Regions from separate parts of the Paragemmobacter aquarius genome, predicted to be linked through region 2. Evidence: riboswitches for the same ligand, from Rfam matches in the RefSeq annotation. Region 2 holds a riboswitch; the other holds the start of a gene.

Region 1 (4,312 bases), 160 kb from region 2:
GATCCTGTGGCGCGCCAGCCGGTGCTGCGCGGCTTCTGCGTCGGGCGTCTCATAAAGACGGAACAGCGTTGTGCCCCCGCTATCTTCCAACCCGCCACCCGGGCCAGATCATCGGCGCGGCCAGCGTCTAGTGCCAACTGCGCGCGCATTGCATCCGCCCAGCCCGTATCGGAGATCGCCTGCCGTCCGATCTCGATTGCCGGGCCAGAGACGGCCCAAGGCCCAGCCATCCGCGCCAGCGCCGCAATGTCGCTATCGGCCCCAAAGGCGAAGCCAAGCCGCAAGCCTGCCAGCCCGTAAAACTTACCAAAAGACCTCAGGATTAGCAGGTTATCCTGCCCTGCCCGCGGCAAAAGCGAAAGCCCGGGGGAGATGTCACCAAAGCTTTCGTCCACCACCAGAAACCCAACCTTTCGGGACAGGGTAAGCAAATCGTGCGGGGTATGGCGGCGCCCGTCGGGTTTATTGGGGTTCACCACCACGGCAAGGCTGGCACTGTGCAGGGCTTCTGGCGTGCTGACATTGGCAACATCCCAGCCTGCCTGTGACAGACACGCCGCGTGTTCGTTATAGGTCGGCCCCAGCACTGCCGCACGCCCGGCGGGCCGCAACAAGGGCATTAGTTGAATAGCCGCCTGCGCGCCCGCAAGCGCTATTCCGGCCGCTTGATCTGATGCTCCCCATGCGCGCGCCGCCTGCGCCACCAAACCCGCCTGACTTGCCCGAGTCGGCAGGCTGCGCCAACAGTCCGGGTCAAGCAGGGGCAATGGCCAAGGGCGGCGGTTGATACCCGTGCACAGGTCAATCCAGTCGCCCGTGCCGAAAACGGCCATCGCCTGATCCAGATTTCCGCCGTGATCGCGCATAGATGTGCTCCTTGTCATTCGCCCAAGGTGGCCAGATGATGAACACCTCGCAACCCAGCCTCACGCAATGCCGCCATACCATGGCGCGGCAGAGCGCCCGGGGCAAAGATCAGCGCCCGCGCCGCACCCGAATGCGACATCATCCACCCAAGCGCCCCCAGATCGTGTGCAAGCCGTTCGGTCGGGTCCTCCGACGGGCCGCGAAGGGCAACGCAGCGCGCCGCACTCTCGCTGGCAAGAGCGGCACGGGTGGCCAGCGGGGCCTCGGCCTGCCAACGCTCCAGAAGGTCCGATACGTCGGCATATGCCAGATCGCCCGCTTGCGTCGGCCGTGCTGGACCCCAAAACCCGGCCAGCAGGTGCGCGCGCGGCTGCGGCGACAATCGCGCCAGAACCCGCCCCTGACGCGAGGCCCACAAGAGCCGCGAAGGTTGGGCGAACATCAGCGGATCGCTGGCTCCTTCGGCGGCCACACAAGCCCGCGCCAGAGACAGCGGCGCAAGCGCCCGCCCAGCAAAGGCCGCGACCCCCAGCAGACCAGCGGTGGACATGCCAGTGCCCAGGCCAGGCGGATAAGGCACCCGCAGTAGGGTCCGCCCCGGTGGCAATCCACCAAGCGCCCGCGCAAACCGCGCCAGCAACGCCGGATCCATTGGGCCATGCGTCACCGACTGACACGCCAGCCCGACACCCGCACGCCAGCGCGCAATCACCCGCGGACCGGCAGGCGTCAGCGTGATCAGCGCCACTGGGCCAGCTGGCCCCAGCCGCCCCTGCATCCATTCGCCGAAATGGCAGGGCACCGAAATCGGTCTAGGCACGCCGCCCCCAGCGTTCGGCAAAAACAAGATCGGCCAGTGGAACCCGCTGGGCCCAGCCTTTCGCTTGCAACTCGGGCTCGGAATAAAGCGCATCGACATGGCCAAGGCACAGCCACGCCACCGCGCTGACATGATTGGGCAGATCCAACAGTTGCTGCATGTCGGCGGGGTCAAAGATGCTGACCCAACCGACGCCAATCCCTTCGGCCCTTGCCGCCAGCATCAGGTTCTGCACAGCGCATACAGTGGAATAGACATCCATCTGCGGTTGATGCGTGCGCCCCAACACCACTGGGCCACCCCGGCTGTGATCGCATGTGACACACAGGCTTATGGGTGCGGTCAGTATGCCCTCCAGTTTGAGCGACGAATAAAGCGCACGGCGGTCTTCGGGAAACATCGCCTGTGCCTCGGCATTGGCCTTGGCAAATGCCGTCTGCGCCCGAAGCTTTACTGCCTCTGACCGGATCACGATGAAATTCCAAGGCTGCGACAGCCCGACGGAGGGCGCATGATGCGCTGCTGTCAGCAGGCGCAACAGTGTGGCGTCGTTAATTGGGCGGTCGGTAAACTGACTGCGTACGTCGCGGCGGGTGTGAATCGCGCGATATACGGCAGCGCGCTCGGCCTCGGCAAACGGCCCGGCATCAGTCAAGAACGGTTCGGCGGTCATAGTCTTCCCCTGCACAGAAACGGGACCTGCGCCGGCCATCGCCCGCCCCGGTTTCGTCTGGCCGGTCTTCTGACTTGGCTTCATCCGGAACCACGCCTTCCCGAACCTTTCGGCCAGTGGCATTTGTGGTCCCGTCCACTTTACAGCGTTGGGCACGTCGCGGAGTTGCACCGCGTTCCCGATTATCCCCTCGCCAAGACGAAGGGCACCAGACAACAACTGGCTTAATCCCACTGAAACGCGCGCGCAACTGCACATCGGAGGGACGCCATCTCCAAGAACGCCATAGCTTGTGTGGCGGTAACTGACAAATCGGACTTGGGCGTTTCTCATGATTTTGTTGCGGTCCAAATGCTGCAACTTCGCCTTTTGGGTAGCTTGCCGTTAGCAAACAAGAAAGAACGCGTTTCAGAGGATCGAAATTTGTTTGCTCTGCAAAAACAAAAAGCCGTACTGCGACTTCGGTTCGCGGTTTCAATTGGGAGAGGTATCACCTCCGAATTTCTCCGGCCAAAACAGCACGGCCATGAACTGCAAGCGTCGCCGTGAACCTCGGACAACCCAACTGCCGGATGACGTCTACGATGCGTGCGTCGTAAGCAGCCTGCCCGATGAGGCGACAAAGGTCAGAGGCATGAAATTCCCGGTTGGAACTCGGCGCGGCGCGGATCTGGTCATGAAATTCCTGCATCTTGGGATCTTCTTTGGCCAACGGTTCTGGCTCAGATGAAGCTTTTGGAGCCGTGCTTGACGAACCGGTCCGCCAACGGCGCATGAACCCGAGTGTCGCGTAGCCCTTAAATGCGGTATGCGAAAGTCAACAAAATCAAAGGGGAGTGGGCAAAACTTGGGGGTGTCTGTGTATGTTGGTGGTTCATTGAGAAGGGAACTGCCATGGAAGTGCGGATTATTGTCGAGACGACCTTTGAGAACGGAACCACAAAGAGGCATCGTCTCGGCCGTTTGTCCCGCCCGTTTCGACGCACGCAGCCTGAGGGGTTCGGGTTGTTGCTCGAAGATGCGAAGACGATCCTGGGGCAATTGCAAAGTGCGATCCTGCACGACCAGATCGAGGAAATTTCCGAAGCCAGCCGGATCTGCCCGGACTGCGACGGGGTCCGGGCTATACATGATTATCGGTCGCGGGTGCTCGACACACTCTTCGGCAGGTTCGAGGTCAAAGCGCCGCGCATTCGGCGTTGCGCCTGCAATGCAAAATCCGATGTTGTCTTGGGCGGACCGCTTTCGCCTCTCGCTCACTTTTTCCCGGATCGATCGACCCCGGAACTGCGACGCCTTCAAGCCGAACTTGGAGCGCGTCATTCCTTTCGGGAAGCGGTGCGTATTCTGGAAACCTTTCTGCCTTGCGCGAAGCAGGTGAACACATCGGTGCGCAATCGACTGGGCAAAGTTGCCCGGGAAATCTGCGACAGCGAGCAGAATGAGCCGCTGGTTCCTTCAGCCGCCGAAGAGGCGCCTGCGCTGACGGTTTTCCTGGACGGTGCGCATATCCGATGCAGGCCGGAATATCAGAAGCGACACCTCGATGTTGTGGTCGGTAAAATTGAAGGCCACGATAGGTGCCGTCGCTTCGGCTTGGTGCAACAGGCGGTCCTGTCACCTGCCAGTCAGCTTCGCCAGCACTTGAGGGCTCTCGGTTGGGATCACGAACAAACCGTCACGGTAATTTCGGACGGGGAACCAGCCCTGCCAAACCTCGTCCGCAATGCCGTCGATGGAAAGGTCCGCCACATCCTCGACTGGTGGCATATCTCGATGCGTATTCAGCACGTCGAGAACGCCGTAAAAGGCCTGCTGCAGAGCAGGGGTTTCTCCGGCATTCCAGTGTTGTTCAAACGTCCGGCCGAAACACTGCGATGGTACCTTTGGCATGGGAAAGTTCTAACGGCCACGACCAGTCTGCAATGGTTGATCGTCGATTGCACGCGGCT
Region 2 (4,312 bases):
TTGTTGTAGCGACAGATTTCCAAGGCAAACCACCGATCAAACTCTCGCAAAGTCATCGCCGCCATGGCTTCCGCGTTATAGCCGCCCTTGGCCGCGACCGACGACTGCGTTGTTCCTGGCAAGAGATGCACCGCGCCCATCATGGTCCCGATCAGCCGCTCGACATGCCCACCAAAGTGAGGGCTCCCCGGCGGGCGATAGACCAGATTGATCCCCCATTCGGCGCAGGCCGATTGAAAGGCGCGTGACCGAAAATCGCGACCATTGTCGACGTGAATGCTGTCCGGCTTGCCCTGCGCGGGCCACGGGACACTACACTCGAGGTCGGCCAGAAACTCTGCTTTGGGCGCAACAGCCCGCGTTAGGCAAAGGGCCACCGAAAGGCGAGACGGCGCCTCGAAGCTGACGTGGTATCCCGTCACCATGCGCGTGGCGATATCGATCGCCAAGGTCACCCAAGGCCGGCCGATGGGTTTGCGCTCGAAACTGTCGACAAGGATGATGTCCGCTGGTGTGTGATCGATCTGCACAACGTCCAGCGGTCGTACTGATCTGTTCCTTCCCGTCACCGGCGCAAACCTTTGGCGCGCTGCCTTTGCGCCCTCGCGTGCTTTCATGACTTCGCGGGCATCCATCGCATCAAGCCGCCGCTGAACGGTGCGGCGCGTCGGCGGCTGAAACCCACTCTCAAGGCAGGCACTGCGGATTTCTGTCACAACTCGCGCCAGGCTGGGGCGTTCTCGCCGAAGGTAGTATCGAGTCAAATGGTCTTCGATTATACCTTCGACATCAGCGGGCACCATGACCGACCCCGTGGGTCGGCCGCGTTTGCGGGGAACAAGAGCGCTTGTCCGGCCACCTTCTTCCGCAAGTCGTCGAATCCAGCGCCAGACAGTGGTCTTGCTGACGCCAAGCTCCCAGACTGCATCACGTATGCCGCTCTCCAAGCTCCCGGTGCGGCTGAGATACGCCTGTACAAGCGGTCGAAGGACCGATGCCCGGCGCAGCGCCTCAACACCAGAATCGCCACAGTCTTCGTCATTACCCACTATCGCTGCCAACCGTCCAACCCCGCGCACCCTGTGTCAGCTTTAATGGCAAGAATGTCGAATTTAAAGGCAAGATACCATATTTAATGGCAAAGCCGCCCCTTTGATTTTGTTGACTTTCGCATACCGCATTTAAGGGCTACGCGACACTCGGGTTCATGCGCCGTTGGCGGACCGGTTCGTCAAGCACGGCTCCAAAAGCTTCATCTGAGCCAGAACCGTTGGCCAAAGAAGATCCCAAGATGCAGGAATTTCATGACCAGATCCGCGCCGCGCCGAGTTCCAACCGGGAATTTCATGCCTCTGACCTTTGTCGCCTCATCGGGCAGGCTGCTTACGACGCACGCATCGTAGACGTCATCCGGCAGTTGGGTTGTCCGAGGTTCACGGCGACGCTTGCAGTTCATGGCCGTGCTGTTTTGGCCGGAGAAATTCGGAGGTGATACCTCTCCCAATTGAAACCGCGAACCGAAGTCGCAGTACGGCTTTTTGTTTTTGCAGAGCAAACAAATTTCGATCCTCTGAAACGCGTTCTTTCTTGTTTGCTAACGGCAAGCTACCCAAAAGGCGAAGTTGCAGCATTTGGACCGCAACAAAATCATGAGAAACGCCCAAGTCCGATTTGTCAGTTACCGCCACACAAGCTATGGCGTTCTTGGAGATGGCGTCCCTCCGATGTGCAGTTGCGCGCGCGTTTCAGTGGGATTAAGCCAGTTGTTGTCTGGTGCCCTTCGTCTTGGCGAGGGGATAATCGGGAACGCGGTGCAACTCCGCGACGTGCCCAACGCTGTAAAGTGGACGGGACCACAAATGCCACTGGCCGAAAGGTTCGGGAAGGCGTGGTTCCGGATGAAGCCAAGTCAGAAGACCGGCCAGACGAAACCGGGGCGGGCGATGGCCGGCGCAGGTCCCGTTTCTGTGCAGGGGAAGACTATGACCGCCGAACCGTTCTTGACTGATGCCGGGCCGTTTGCCGAGGCCGAGCGCGCTGCCGTATATCGCGCGATTCACACCCGCCGCGACGTACGCAGTCAGTTTACCGACCGCCCAATTAACGACGCCACACTGTTGCGCCTGCTGACAGCAGCGCATCATGCGCCCTCCGTCGGGCTGTCGCAGCCTTGGAATTTCATCGTGATCCGGTCAGAGGCAGTAAAGCTTCGGGCGCAGACGGCATTTGCCAAGGCCAATGCCGAGGCACAGGCGATGTTTCCCGAAGACCGCCGTGCGCTTTATTCGTCGCTCAAACTGGAGGGCATACTGACCGCACCCATAAGCCTGTGTGTCACATGCGATCACAGCCGGGGTGGCCCAGTGGTGTTGGGGCGCACGCATCAACCGCAGATGGATGTCTATTCCACTGTATGCGCTGTGCAGAACCTGATGCTGGCGGCAAGGGCCGAAGGGATTGGCGTCGGTTGGGTCAGCATCTTTGACCCCGCCGACATGCAGCAACTGTTGGATCTGCCCAATCATGTCAGCGCGGTGGCGTGGCTGTGCCTTGGCCATGTCGATGCGCTTTATTCCGAGCCCGAGTTGCAAGCGAAAGGCTGGGCCCAGCGGGTTCCACTGGCCGATCTTGTTTTTGCCGAACGCTGGGGGCGGCGTGCCTAGACCGATTTCGGTGCCCTGCCATTTCGGCGAATGGATGCAGGGGCGGCTGGGGCCAGCTGGCCCAGTGGCGCTGATCACGCTGACGCCTGCCGGTCCGCGGGTGATTGCGCGCTGGCGTGCGGGTGTCGGGCTGGCGTGTCAGTCGGTGACGCATGGCCCAATGGATCCGGCGTTGCTGGCGCGGTTTGCGCGGGCGCTTGGTGGATTGCCACCGGGGCGGACCCTACTGCGGGTGCCTTATCCGCCTGGCCTGGGCACTGGCATGTCCACCGCTGGTCTGCTGGGGGTCGCGGCCTTTGCTGGGCGGGCGCTTGCGCCGCTGTCTCTGGCGCGGGCTTGTGTGGCCGCCGAAGGAGCCAGCGATCCGCTGATGTTCGCCCAACCTTCGCGGCTCTTGTGGGCCTCGCGTCAGGGGCGGGTTCTGGCGCGATTGTCGCCGCAGCCGCGCGCGCACCTGCTGGCCGGGTTTTGGGGTCCAGCACGGCCGACGCAAGCGGGCGATCTGGCATATGCCGACGTATCGGACCTTCTGGAGCGTTGGCAGGCCGAGGCCCCGCTGGCCACCCGTGCCGCTCTTGCCAGCGAGAGTGCGGCGCGCTGCGTTGCCCTTCGCGGCCCGTCGGAGGACCCGACCGAACGGCTTGCACACGATCTGGGGGCGCTTGGGTGGATGATGTCGCATTCGGGTGCGGCGCGGGCGCTGATCTTTGCCCCGGGCGCTCTGCCGCGCCATGGTATGGCGGCATTGCGTGAGGCTGGGTTGCGAGGTGTTCATCATCTGGCCACCTTGGGCGAATGACAAGGAGCACATCTATGCGCGATCACGGCGGAAATCTGGATCAGGCGATGGCCGTTTTCGGCACGGGCGACTGGATTGACCTGTGCACGGGTATCAACCGCCGCCCTTGGCCATTGCCCCTGCTTGACCCGGACTGTTGGCGCAGCCTGCCGACTCGGGCAAGTCAGGCGGGTTTGGTGGCGCAGGCGGCGCGCGCATGGGGAGCATCAGATCAAGCGGCCGGAATAGCGCTTGCGGGCGCGCAGGCGGCTATTCAACTAATGCCCTTGTTGCGGCCCGCCGGGCGTGCGGCAGTGCTGGGGCCGACCTATAACGAACACGCGGCGTGTCTGTCACAGGCAGGCTGGGATGTTGCCAATGTCAGCACGCCAGAAGCCCTGCACAGTGCCAGCCTTGCCGTGGTGGTGAACCCCAATAAACCCGACGGGCGCCGCCATACCCCGCACGATTTGCTTACCCTGTCCCGAAAGGTTGGGTTTCTGGTGGTGGACGAAAGCTTTGGTGACATCTCCCCCGGGCTTTCGCTTTTGCCGCGGGCAGGGCAGGATAACCTGCTAATCCTGAGGTCTTTTGGTAAGTTTTACGGGCTGGCAGGCTTGCGGCTTGGCTTCGCCTTTGGGGCCGATAGCGACATTGCGGCGCTGGCGCGGATGGCTGGGCCTTGGGCCGTCTCTGGCCCGGCAATCGAGATCGGACGGCAGGCGATCTCCGATACGGGCTGGGCGGATGCAATGCGCGCGCAGTTGGCACTAGACGCTGGCCGCGCCGATGATCTGGCCCGGGTGGCGGGTTGGAAGATAGCGGGGGCACAACGCTGTTCCGTCTTTATGAGACGCCCGACGCAGAAGCC

What was found. A riboswitch is a leader RNA that binds a small molecule or an ion and turns the genes downstream of it on or off. The one in region 2 is predicted to bind cobalamin.
Region 1: it holds a riboswitch for cobalamin, as region 2 does, so the genes downstream of both, bluB (5,6-dimethylbenzimidazole synthase) here and bluB (5,6-dimethylbenzimidazole synthase) in region 2, are expected to answer to the same signal.

Annotation. Positions count from the first base shown of each region.
Region 1 is NZ_CP028920.1:177,641-181,952, forward strand. It holds partial or broken gene HYN69_RS20110 (threonine-phosphate decarboxylase) at 1-866, opposite strand, end outside; gene HYN69_RS20115 (propanediol utilization protein) at 881-1,687, opposite strand; gene bluB (5,6-dimethylbenzimidazole synthase) at 1,680-2,360, opposite strand; cobalamin riboswitch at 2,403-2,588, opposite strand; partial or broken gene HYN69_RS22015 (hypothetical protein) at 2,851-3,045, opposite strand; gene HYN69_RS20130 (ISKra4 family transposase) at 3,255-4,312, shown strand, end outside.
Region 2 is NZ_CP028920.1:17,332-21,643, reverse strand. It holds gene HYN69_RS19320 (Mu transposase C-terminal domain-containing protein) at 1-803, opposite strand, end outside; partial or broken gene HYN69_RS21595 (hypothetical protein) at 1,298-1,492, shown strand; cobalamin riboswitch at 1,755-1,940, shown strand; gene bluB (5,6-dimethylbenzimidazole synthase) at 1,983-2,663, shown strand; gene HYN69_RS19305 (propanediol utilization protein) at 2,656-3,462, shown strand; partial or broken gene HYN69_RS19300 (threonine-phosphate decarboxylase) at 3,477-4,312, shown strand, end outside.